3 regions of the Mesorhizobium sp. CA7 genome follow, and region 1 is predicted to be linked to each of the others. Evidence: predicted binding sites of a transcription regulator. Region 1 holds the regulator's gene; each other region holds the start of a gene.

The links. The regulator HrcA, encoded in region 1, represses chaperone genes, less so after heat shock. The targets are predictions, from matches to a motif close to GTTAGCACTCNCNNNNNGNGAGTGCTAAC.
Region 2: a site for HrcA is predicted at 1,674-1,702, ahead of groES (co-chaperone GroES). Genes of this name have one in related genera too.
Region 3: a site for HrcA is predicted at 2,627-2,655, ahead of groES (co-chaperone GroES). Genes of this name have one in related genera too.

Annotation. Positions count from the first base shown of each region.
Region 1 is NZ_JAIUHH010000024.1:16,388-20,523, forward strand. It holds gene LB552_RS27360 (PQQ-dependent sugar dehydrogenase) at 1-877, opposite strand, end outside; gene LB552_RS27365 (hypothetical protein) at 1,008-1,205, opposite strand; gene hrcA (heat-inducible transcriptional repressor HrcA) at 1,277-2,359, opposite strand; gene rph (ribonuclease PH) at 2,580-3,296, shown strand; gene LB552_RS27380 (VOC family protein) at 3,481-3,891, shown strand; gene rdgB (RdgB/HAM1 family non-canonical purine NTP pyrophosphatase) at 3,891-4,136, shown strand, end outside.
Region 2 is NZ_JAIUHH010000016.1:44,701-48,836, reverse strand. It holds gene groL (chaperonin GroEL) at 1-1,148, opposite strand, end outside; gene groES (co-chaperone GroES) at 1,210-1,524, opposite strand; gene LB552_RS23000 (hypothetical protein) at 1,855-2,202, shown strand; gene LB552_RS22995 (usg protein) at 2,216-2,488, shown strand; gene LB552_RS22990 (Hsp20 family protein) at 2,731-3,207, shown strand; gene LB552_RS22985 (Hsp20/alpha crystallin family protein) at 3,296-3,805, shown strand.
Region 3 is NZ_JAIUHH010000017.1:70,958-75,093, reverse strand. It holds gene LB552_RS23995 (SDR family NAD(P)-dependent oxidoreductase) at 1-758, shown strand, start outside; gene LB552_RS23990 (hypothetical protein) at 767-1,618, opposite strand; gene LB552_RS23985 (class I SAM-dependent methyltransferase) at 1,691-2,491, shown strand; gene groES (co-chaperone GroES) at 2,720-3,016, shown strand; gene groL (chaperonin GroEL) at 3,080-4,136, shown strand, end outside.

The sequences.
Region 1 (4,136 bases):
CAAGCTCGTCGCGCTCGTTGACGACGCACCAGAGCGCGCCCGTCGCCGGCTGCATGGTCATGCCGGAACAGTTGCGCAGGCCGGTGGCGACGGTTCTGCGGTTGTTGCCGTCGGGGTCGAAGGCCAGCACGTCGGCGCGGCCCTGTTCCGGACCCCAGGCCTCGCCCAGCGGCTGCGATTTCGTCCACGCCTCGACACCGCCCTTCGGCTTCGCGCCCATGTCCTCGGCGATATTGGAGCCGGAGCCGACCGACAGATAGAGCGTCTTGCCGTCGGGCGAGAAGGCGATGTCGCGCGTCCAGTGGTGGCTGGCGGGGACTTTGGCGACGATGGTTTCCGGCTTGCCCGACGCTTCCAGGTCGCCCTCGCGATAGGGGAAGCGGACGACGCTGTTGCTGTTGGCAACATAGACCCATTGCGGCTTGTCGCCCAGCGGATAAAAGGCGATGCCGTAGGGCCGGGTCATGCCCTTGGCGAAGATCGACTCCTGTGTAGGCTTGGCGCTGCCTTCCGCCAGGCGATAGACGCGCACCTGGTTCGCCCGGCTGTCGGCAACGAAGAGGTCGCCGTTCGGCGCCACCCGCACGACGCGGGGACTGTCGATGCCGGATGCGATCAGTTCGGCGGAAAAGCCAGGCGGAAGCTTTGGCTTCGCATCCTCGGGGCGCTCGGTGACGCCGCCGCCGTTCGAAGCGGACTCCGTCATGTCGGGTTTCGGCAAATCCTCAGGTTTCAGCAGCCGGCGCACGCCCGGACGGTCGGCTTTCCAGTCGCCGAAAGCTTTTTCGCCGCTGAGCAAGGGCTGACCGGCCTGCTGCGCAAAGGCAGCCGTGGCAAAAACCAGCGCGAGGCCCGCAAGGCCGGCGATCCGCATCATGCTGTTCTCCGTCTCTGCCACTATGTCCTGCCTTCGGGTGCCTCAGTCGATAAGGCCCCGGAGACAGAACATATTGGGCTAACGATCGAAAAGAGAAGCGTGCGCAAGCCGATTTGACAGAGCGCCGGCCTCAGGCCTCCTCGGCATCTAGATCGTCGTCTAGGCGCTTTTCCAATTCGACGAGATCAGCCGGCAGGGGCAGGCCCATGGCGCGCATCTCCCTCAATTTCTCGCGCAGCTGCTCCTGGATCTCGTGCTCGTCCTCGGGCTGGTTCACCATCTCCTCGAGCAGCAGGCTGATCTGGGCCTTGAGCGATTCTAGCGCCATGTTCTTCTCCTTAGCACCCTCAGCTGTGTCGAGGTTCAGGTCAGGCCGGCCTCACCTGAATATCGATACACCTAACGAAGCATGCGGGAAATCAGTTGTGCAGTGTAATCGACCATCGGCACGATGCGGGCGTAGTTCAGGCGGGTCGGCCCGATGACGCCAAGCGCGCCGACGACGCGGGCGTCCTTGTCGCGATAGGGAGCGACGACCAGCGAGGAGCCGGACAGCGAAAACAGCTTGTTCTCCGAGCCGATGAAGATGCGCACGCCCGGCCCCTCTTCGGCGAGATCGAGCAGCTGCAGCAGTCCGTCCTGGGTTTCCAAATCCTCGAACAGATGGCGAAGCAATTCTATGTCCGCCTGAGCGGTGACGTTTTCCAGGAGGTTGGCGCGGCCGCGCACGATAAGGCGCGCCGGCAGGCCGCTTTCGGCGCCGGCCCAGACCGCGAGGCCTTTCTCGACCAGATCCTGCGACAGCGTGTCGAGGGCCGCCCTGGTCTCGTCCTTGATGCGGGCGATTTCCGCCCGCGCCTCGGCCAGCGTCCGGCCACGGATATGCGCATTGAGGAAATTGGACGCCTCGTGCAGCTGCGACACGGTGGTGCCGGCCGGCAGGTCGACGACGCGGTTCTCGACATCGCCGTTCTGCGACACCAGCACGGCGAGCGCCTTTGCGGGCTCGAGCTGGATGAATTCGATGTGCTTCAGCGCCACCTCGTGCTTGGAGGCGAGCACGAGGCCGGCGCCGCGCGACATGCCCGACAGCATCTGGCTGGCCTCGGTCAGCATATGCTCCAGCGTCGCGCCCGAGCCGGAGGCGCGCACCTGCGCCTCGATGGTGCGGCGCTCGTCGTCGGAAAGGTCGCCCAGCTCCATGAAGGCGTCGACGAAAAAGCGCAGCCCGGTCTGGGTCGGCAGCCGCCCGGCGGAAACATGCGGCGCGTAGATCAGCCCCAGATGCTCGAGGTCGCTCATCACATTGCGGATGGTGGCCGGCGACAGCGAGGAGGGCAGGATGCGCGACAGGCTGCGCGAGCCGACCGGCTCGCCGTCGCGCAGATAGGAATCGACAATCCGCCGGAAGATATCGCGCGAGCGCATGTCGAGTGACTGAAGTACCGGCGACTGCGACGTCGGATCGACTGGTTTGTTCATTCCGGCGAGAAACCTCCTTCCGAAAAGATATAGACTTAAGCTACGGCGGCGCAACCCGGTGCCGCGCTCGCGGTCACACGGTGCCGCGTTTGCGGTCACCGGTGGCGCGTTTGCGGTCGCGCAGCCCGTTTTCCGTTGCGACCTCGTTTTCCTTTGCGCCATGCTGCGCATACGTCTACAAGCCGGCCACGATTCCGGAAACGACAAGAAAGAAGGCCGAATGCGCCCCTCCAAACGCCAAGCCGACGAAATGCGCGCCATCTCCTTCGAACGCGGCGTCTCCAAGCATGCCGAAGGCTCGTGCCTGGTGAAGTTCGGCGACACGCATGTCCTGTGCACGGCGAGCCTGGAGGAAAAGGTGCCGGCCTGGATGCGCAATTCCGGCAAGGGCTGGGTGACGGCCGAATACGGCATGCTGCCGCGCTCGACCGGCGAGCGCATGCGGCGCGAAGCCTCCGCCGGCAAGCAGGGCGGCCGCACGCTGGAGATCCAGCGGCTGATCGGCCGCTCGCTGCGCGCCGTGGTCGACCTGCAGGCGCTGGGCGAGCAGCAGATCACCGTCGATTGCGACGTGATCCAGGCCGATGGCGGCACCCGCACGGCCTCGATCACCGGCGGCTGGGTGGCGCTCTACGATTGCCTGCGCTGGATGGAAGCGCGCCAGATGGTGAGCGTCGCCAAGGTGCTTAAGGACCATGTCGCGGCGATTTCCTGCGGCATTCATGACGGCCAGCCGGTCATCGATCTCGATTACCTGGAGGATTCCTCGGCCGGCACCGACGCCAATTTCGTCATGACCGGCAAGGGCGGTATCGTCGAGATCCAGGGCACGGCCGAGGGCGAGCCTTTCTCCGAGGAGCAGTTCGCGGCGCTGATGGGCTTGGCGAAGAAGGGCATTTCGCGGCTGGTGAGCCTGCAGCAGATGGCGGTGGCTTAGGTTTTCGAATGCCGAGCCTAGGCCCCCCTCTCTGGCCTGCCGGCCATCTCCCGCTCAAGGGGGGAGATTGTATGTCACGCCGGCTTTCGCCAATCACCAATGCTGCAGAAGAGGTGCCGGCGCGGCCACAGCTAATCTCCCCCCTTGAGGGGGAGATGCCCGGCAGGGCAGAGAGGGGGGCCTCGTGATACCCTCCGCAATTCTCGAATCCGCCCTCTACGTCACAGACCTACACGCCGCCGAAGCCTTCTACCGCGACATCATCGGCCTCGAAGCCTTGGGCAAGGTCGAAGGGCGCCACGTCTTCTTCCGCTGCGGCGACGGCGTGCTGCTTCTCTTCAACGCCGAGGCGACGAAAATCCCGCCGACGCCGGACGCTCGGCTGAAGGTGCCGCCGCACGGCACGGCCGGCGAAGGGCACCTCTGCTTTGCGGCAACCGCCGATGAAATCGCCGCATGGCGCAGGCATCTCGCCGCCAACGACATCGCCATCGAAAGCGATTTCGAATGGCCGCAGGGCGGGCACTCGATCTATATCCGCGACCCGTCGGGCAATTCGATCGAATTCGCCGAGCCAAGGATCTGGGGTTTCTGATGCACTCGCAACCTTTTCATTCCCTTGGGGAAAAAAAGATCGTCGTCGCCAGCCACAATGAAGGCAAGCTGCGCGAATTCGCCGACCTGATGGCGCCGTTCGGATTCGAGGCGAAATCGGCCAAGGAATATGGCCTGCCCGAGCCGGACGAGACCGGCACCACCTTCGAGGAGAACGCCTATATCAAGGCATATGCCGCCGCCAAGGCGACCGGTCTGCCGGCGCTTTCCGATGATTCCGGGCTC
Region 2 (4,136 bases), on a different contig from region 1:
CCGCCGACGCGGATCACGGCAACGCCGCCGGCGAGCTTGGCCAGCCGCTCCTGCAGCTTCTCGCGATCATAGTCGGAGGTGGTCTCCTCGATCTGCGCCTTGATTTGCGTGATGCGGCCCTGGATCTCCTCCTTCTTGCCGGCACCATCGACGATGGTGGTGTTCTCCTTCTCGATCGCGACCTTCTTGGCGCGGCCGAGCATCTCCAGCGTGACGTTCTCCAGCTTGATGCCGAGATCCTCACTGATGGCCGTGCCGCCGGTGAGGATGGCGATGTCCTCCAGCATGGCCTTGCGGCGGTCGCCGAAGCCCGGAGCCTTGACGGCGGCGACCTTAAGCCCGCCGCGCAGCTTGTTGACCACCAGCGTGGCCAGAGCCTCGCCTTCGACATCCTCGGCGATGATCAGCATCGGCTTGCCGGACTGCACCACGGCCTCCAGCACCGGAAGCAACGCCTGAAGATTGCCCAGCTTCTTCTCGTGGATCAGCACATAGGGCTCTTCGAGCTCGACGCGCATCTTGTCCTGGTTGGTGATGAAGTAGGGTGAGAGATAGCCGCGGTCGAACTGCATGCCTTCCACGACTTCCAGCTCGGTCTCGGCGGTCTTGGCCTCCTCGACGGTGATGACGCCTTCGTTGCCGACTTTTTCCATGGCCTCGGCCAGGAAGCGGCCGATCTCGGCATCGCCATTGGCCGAGATCGTGCCGACCTGTGCGATCTCGTCGTTGCTGGTGATCTTGCGGGCGTTGACCTTGAGTTCGGCGACGACGGCATCCACGGCCTTGTCGATGCCGCGTTTCAGATCCATCGGGTTCATGCCCGAGGCAACGGCCTTGGCCCCCTCGCGAACGATCGCCTGGGCAAGCACGGTGGCCGTCGTGGTGCCGTCGCCGGCGAGGTCGCTGGTCTTCGAAGCGACTTCGCGAACCATCTGGGCGCCCATGTTCTCGAACTTGTCCTCGAGCTCGATCTCCTTGGCGACGGTGACGCCGTCCTTGGTGATGCGCGGAGCGCCGAACGACTTGTCGATGACGACGTTGCGGCCCTTCGGACCGAGCGTCACCTTCACCGCGTCGGCGAGGATATTGACGCCGCGCAGCATGCGCTCACGGGCGTCGGAATGGAATTTGACTTCCTTGGCAGCCATTGGATCACTCCTTGTTTAGGCAGCTTTCATTGACTGGGTTGCGGTTCGGTCGAAGCCCCGGTCAGGCGGCTTTCTTCAGCGTCTCGGCCTGCTCGATCACACCCATCACGTCGCTTTCCTTCATGATGAGCAGGTCCTCACCGTTGAGCTTGATCTCGGTGCCGGACCACTTGCCGAACAGGATGCGGTCGCCGACCTTCACGTCGAGGGGCGCGAGCTTGCCGCTATCGTCGCGGGCGCCTGGCCCGACGGCGATGACTTCGCCTTCCTGCGGCTTTTCCTTGGCAGTGTCGGGGATGATGATGCCGCCGGCCGTCTTCTCTTCGGCCTCGATGCGGCGCACGAGCACGCGGTCATGCAATGGACGGAACGTCATATCGTTCTCCTTCAGGACAAACAGATTGCGAGCAGTTCCTCCGCTCCGGACCGGCAGGACCGGAGCGGGGCTAGCGCGACCCTTTCGGCATCGCGCGCATGTCGAGCTAATTTTGCCTTCATCTACTTTCAAGGGGGTACCGCAAATTTTTTGGCACTCTCGACCGTTGAGTGCTAGCGCGCTGAAAACATGCGGTAAATTGGCCCGCTCCGATAACGGAGAGGCTTGAATTCGCGATTGAGTTGAACAAGATTATCGGCGCCCGGCAGCGCCGGGACCGCTGAGAAATTGGAACCCGAAGCAAGGAGTTTTTGGAGACGGAGGACAGAAATGGACCGACAGACGCTTTCGCCGATCATTCCTTCCCTAGCTCCCGAACTATCAGACCTTTCGCTCGACCGGCTGCTGTCGCCGGCCAGGCATTTTCAGCACCCGCGGGATGTGCTGGAGGACGGCTCGCTCGACATATGGGAAAAGCGGGCGATCCTTTCGTCCTGGGCGTCCGATGCTTGCGCCGTGGAATCGATGCCGGCGCTGCGCCAGCCGCCGGGCACCGAGCGGCCGGTCTCCTTCGACGACATCATGGATGCGCTGCGCCGGCTTGATGCGCTGGCTCCGCCGCCCAGCGGCCCTGCCGATGACGACCACCGGCAGGTGGTCGACCGGCTGAGCACGTGAGGGCCCGAAGGCGATGGCGGTCAGCAGGGAATTCCGCTTGCAGATGAATGGCTATGGCTTGACCACTGCCGAGATCCATTATCATCTGCCCGACCATCCCAGCCTGCTCCAGCTCTACGTCTGGCAGGACTATGATCTTGCCCCGGATTTCCCGGCGCTGAGGGGCTTTCTGGGCTTTTGGGAGCGCGAGTTGGCTGGCGCCTTGCATTCTGTCCGTGTCGCCCATCATAGGCTCATCAGGGCATCGGAATGGCGGGCCGTCGACGGGATCATCGCGATCCATTGAAGATCAGCTCCGCAAGGCGGTCGTGGTTGTGCGGCCGCCTCCAATTCATGATTTGCCTGCCTGCATGCAGACGAAGGGGCTGACTTTCACGACCTTGAAGGCGGCTTCGGAGCGGGGCCTTGACGTGCCCGTGTTGAATTCCCAGATCGATTACGCCGGTGCTTGAGAGAGACCGGCAAGGTCAAGGGGCGCCGCTTCCTTGGCGCCCCTCGTATCTATGTTGCTCAATGGAGGATGTAGCTATGAGAACCACGTTTGACTTCAGCCCCCTGTTCCGGTCGAGCATCGGCTTCGATCGAATGCTGAACGCGCTCGAGACGGCGAGCCGGATCGAGACCGTCGACAATTGGCCACCCTATGACATCGCCAAGACCGCAGAAGACGACTACCGCATCAGTATGGCGGTGGCTGGGTTCTCGCAGGACGAACTGGCCATTACCCAGGAGCAGAACATGCTCATGGTCTCTGGCCAGAAAGCCGGCGAGGACAAGGGCGAGTACCTGCATCGTGGCATCGCCGGCCGTGCATTCCAGCGCCGCTTCGAGCTTGCCGACCACGTCAAGGTCGTTGGCGCCAGCTTGGTCAATGGGCTGCTGACGATCGATCTGAAGCGCGAAATTCCAGAAGAGATGAAACCGCGGCGGATCGAAATCGCAGCCGACAAGGCAACGCTCAAAGGCACGACAAAGAAGATCGAAGCCGAGAAGCACGCCGCCTGAGGGCTTCTGTGAGCGCATCCGCGCTATGCGCCGGGCGCTGCCCGGCGCGTAGGAGCTTTTCGAGCCGATGAACAGAAAGGAGCAAACCATGAGTGTCCGTGATCTGATCCCCTGGGGCCGGAGCAACGGCAACCAGCTTCCAAGCATATTCCGCGACGGTGAGCGCGATCCGTTCCTGTCGCTGCATCGCGAGGTGAACCGCCTGTTTGACGACGTTTTCCGCGGCTTCGACAGCCGGTTGCCGTCTTTTGGCGGTGTCTCCGCCCTCGGCGCCGGTTGGCCGAGCGTCGAGATCTCCAACGGCGAGAAGGAGATCAAGGTGATGGCCGAGGTGCCTGGCCTCGAACAGAAAGACATCGAGGTCCTGCTCGACGACGGCGTGCTGACGCTGAGAGGTGAGAAGCGCTCCGAGACGGAGGACAAGGATAGGCAGTTCTCCGAGCGCTATTACGGCCGCTTCGAGCGCCGCATCCCGGTCGGCTACGAGGTCAAGGAAGACGAGGTGGATGCCCGCTTCAAGAACGGCGTGCTGACCGTCACCTTGCCGAAGAGCGAGAAGGCGCAGTCGCAGGTCAAGCGCATCGACATCAAGAGTTGATGCACCGACGCGGGAGGTCGGCCCATCCGCCTCCCGCGTCGACTCCCATAGAGCCACGGCAACCGGATGCTCGCGCAAGCAACTCCACTCGATCGATCATGGGCGGCCGAGGAAGAGAAAATTTATACGGCGGGAGCTTCTTTTTTCCGTCCAGAAGTCTTCGCATCGCTCATCTGAATGATGACAAGCAGCTCGCTGTCTTTCCCTTCTGCTGCGCATGCTTTCAGCACCTACCCGGAGAGAAAGCTAACATATGTTAGGAACGGACGAGGGGCTCACCTAGCGCGGATCCGCATCAGATTGGGACCGGCGATAACCTTAATTTTGGTTT
Region 3 (4,136 bases), on a different contig from region 1:
CCACTCGTCCCATTGCTCTCATCACCGGCGGCAGCCGCGGCCTCGGCCGCAACACCGCGATCCACCTTGCCCGGAGGGGCGTCGACGTCATCGTCACCTATCGCTCGCGCGCCGACGAGGCGAAGAGCGCAATCGCCGAGATCGAGGCTGCCGGCGGTCGAGCAGCGGCGCTTGAGCTCGACGCCGGCGCCGTCGCCAGCTTCCCGGCTTCCGTTGCGGCGTTGAAGAAGACCCTCAAGGACACCTGGCAGCGCGACCGCTTCGACTATCTCGTCAACAATGCCGGCACCGGCCTGCGCAAGATGATCGCCGAAACGACGGAAGAGGAATTCGACACGCTGATGAACACCCATCTGAAGGGCGTGTTCTTCCTCACCCAGGCGCTGCTGCCGCTGATCAATGATGGCGGACGCATCATCAACATCTCGAGCGGGCTCGCCCGCTTTGCTGCTCCCGGATCGTCGGCCTATGCGATGATGAAGGGCGGCATCGAGGTGTTCACGCGCTACCTCGCCAAGGAGCTCGGCCAGCGCGGCATCACCGCCAACACCGTGGCGCCCGGCGCGATCGCCACGGACTTCAATGGCGGCCATGTGCGCGACAATGCCGAGATCAACCGCATGGTGGCCGGCGTCACCGCGCTCGGCCGCGTCGGCGTCCCCGACGATATCGGGCCGATGATCGCCTCGCTGCTCTCCGACGACAATCGCTGGGTCAACGCCCAGCGCATCGAGGTGTCTGGGGGCATGAATATCTAGACGATCGGTCACTTGACCTGGCGGATCAGTCCTTCGAAGCCGTCGGCAAGATTGGCATTGCCGGCGGCGATGAAGCTCGACAGGTTCCTGGCACGCCCAGGGGTCTTGTTGGCATCGAGCAGCACCGCCCTGCCCTCATGCATGACGAAGTCGAACTTGCCGTAATCGAAGCCGAGCTGGCGCCGCAGCGCGCGCAGCTCGTCCGGCACGGGCACCGCCTCGCGGCGGATGGTGTCGTCGCCCTTGACCAGGCTCTGCGGCGAGACATGACGGGTGCAGCGCTCGCGCTCGCCGCAGAACAGCCAGAAGCGGGCGCCAAAACCGTCCGGCTCCGGCTCGGGAATGAATTTCTCGACGACCAGATCCCGGCGTTCGAAGACCGCGGCCGGAACATCGGCGAGCGAGGCATGGATCTCGTATTTTTCGAAGGCTTGGACGCCGGGAAACGGCTCCGGCCTGCCGGCTCGCCGCGCGCGCCGGTTCAGCTGCTGTTCCGGCGTTCCCCGATGGTTGAGGCTGCTCTTGACGATGACCTGTCCCTGCCAGTCGTCGCCTTGGCCAATCACGGCGCCGCTGACGCGGCGTTTCGAGATGTCGGCGGCCCCAAGATTGAGGCAGAAGGGAAAGCGGCGCGCATAGTCGACATAATCGGGCGGCGTCACGGTCGCGTCGAGATGCAGCACCGCGATGTCGGCGGCCGGCTTCGCCGAGGTGCCGCGCAGGACCCGCACCGAATGGCCGCGGCGCTTCAGCTCCTCCAGCAGGTCGAAGAGCATATACGGGCTGTCACGGCGCAGCAGCAGCCCGCGCCGGGTCTGGAAGCGGTCTTGTTCATGCGTGATGACGGCGATGCGTGCCATGCGCCCCACTTGGCTTATCATGCGCCTTCGATTATGCGACGAACACAATGCCCTAACCGATACAGGGTTTGCATGACCGAGCACTGGAATGCAATTCGCAAGCACTGGCAGTTGCTCGGCTCGCCGCTGCGGCCGCCGGCTCAGGTGGTCGAGGCCTACGAACGTGAGCTCGAGCTTTCGCAATCGCACGTCGTCATGCTCGGCGTGACGCCCGAGCTCGCCGGGCTCGGCGCCACGATGACGGCGGTCGACGAGTCTCCCGACATGATTGCCGGCATCTGGCCGGGCGACACCGATATGCGCAAGGCGGTGCAGGGCGACTGGTTCGACTTGCCGTTTCCCGGCGCGAGCATCGAAGCGCTGATCGGCGATGGATGTCTCTCCGTCATCGGCGCCGCTGACCTCAGACGCACGCTGTTCGCGTCGATTGCGCGTTCACTCAAATCCGTCGGCCGTGCCGCCATCAGGCTTTATGCTTCCCCCGGAACTCCAGACGACCCGAAGGATGTCCGCGCCCTGGCGTTGAGCGGCGGCGTCTCGACCTTCCATGAACTCAAATGGCGCGTGGCAATGACCGCCATCGGCGGAGCGCCTGATTACACGATACCGGTGAGGGGCATCCTCGAACAATTCGACAGGATGTTTCCCGACCGCGAGGAGCTGTCGGCTCGAACCGGGTGGGAGCTGCCGACCATCGGGACCATCGACGTCTACCGGAACTCGTCCGTCGTCTACAGCTTCGCCCCGGCGGCAGCGCTGATCAAGGAAGCCCAGACCTTCTTCGATGACGTCCGGCTGGCCTCGACCGGCACATACGGGCTCGCAGAACGCTGCCCGTTGCTGGTGCTGCGTTCGCCGAGGCGCCTGGACTAACGGGCGGGTTGCTCGTCGGCGCCTCGCGATGGCCGGTGCATTTCGGCCTTGCGTCTCGCACGAGAAAAATTTCGCGCCGCTGCCCCGTTGCGCGCGCCTTGACTCCGGCAACCCAGCGGCCTATCTCAGCGCCACGTTAGCACTCGCCTTTGGTGAGTGCTAACTTATATCCGGCGGCCTCGCCGGATGGAGGAACAGTTCTCACCGTTCTCATTCGAGGAAGAAAACATGGCAAAGTCCAAGTTCCGCCCGCTTCATGACCGCGTGGTCGTTCGCCGGGTCGAATCCGAATCCAAGACCGCCGGCGGGATCATCATCCCGGATACGGCGAAGGAGAAGCCGCAGGAAGGCGAGATCATCGCCGTCGGCTCCGGTGCCCGCGACGAAAGCGGCAAGCTCGTGCCGCTGGACGTCAAGGCCGGCGACCGCATCCTGTTCGGCAAGTGGTCGGGCACTGAAGTCAAGCTCAATGGCGAAGACCTTCTGATCATGAAGGAATCCGACATCATGGGCATCATCGGCTGATCATCGGCCTCACCTGAATCTTCATCTTCGGGCTCTTCCCGAGCCCCTGCCAGGAGCTAAAACATGGCTGCCAAAGACGTAAAATTCTCCCGCGATGCCCGTGAGCGCATGCTGCGCGGTGTCAACATCCTCGCCGACGCGGTGAAGGTCACCCTCGGCCCCAAGGGCCGCAACGTCGTCATCGACAAATCGTTCGGCGCCCCGCGCATCACCAAGGACGGCGTCACCGTCGCCAAGGAAATCGAGCTTGAGGACAAGTTCGAGAACATGGGCGCCCAGATGGTCCGCGAAGTCGCTTCGAAGACCAACGACATCGCCGGCGACGGCACCACGACCGCAACGGTCCTGGCGCAGTCGATCGTCCAGGAAGGCCACAAGGCGGTCGCCGCCGGCATGAACCCGATGGACCTGAAGCGCGGCATCGACCTCGCCGTCACCGAAGTCGTCACGGCGCTCGGCAAGGCCGCCAAGAAGATCAAGACTTCCGAGGAAGTCGCCCAGGTCGGCACGATCTCGGCCAATGGCGACGAGTCGGTCGGCAAGATGATCGCGGAAGCGATGCAGAAGGTCGGCAACGAAGGCGTCATCACCGTCGAGGAAGCCAAGACCGCCGAAACCGAGCTGGAAGTCGTGGAAGGCATGCAGTTCGACCGCGGCTACCTGTCGCCCTACTTCGTCACCAACGCTGACAAGATGGTCGCCGATCTCGAGGACGCCTACATCCTGCTGCACGAGAAGAAGCTCTCCAACCTGCAGGCCATGCTGCCGGTCCTGGAAGCCGTCGTCCAGACCTCGAAGCCGTTGCTCATCATCTCGGAAGACGTCGAAGGCGAGGCCCTGGCCACGCTGGTCGTCAACAAGCTGCGCGGCGGCCTGAAGATCGCCGCCGTCAAGGCGCCGGGCTTCGGCGACCGCCGCAAGGCCATGCTGGAAGACATCGCCATCCTCACCGGTGGCCAGGTCATCTCGGAAGACCTCGGCATCAAGCTCGAGAATGTCGGCCTCAACATGCTCGGCCGCGCCAAGAAGGTGTCGATCTCCAAGGAGAACACCACCATCGTCGACGGCGCCGGCAAGAAGGCCGAGATCCAGGGCCGCGTCGCCCAGATCAAGCAGCAGA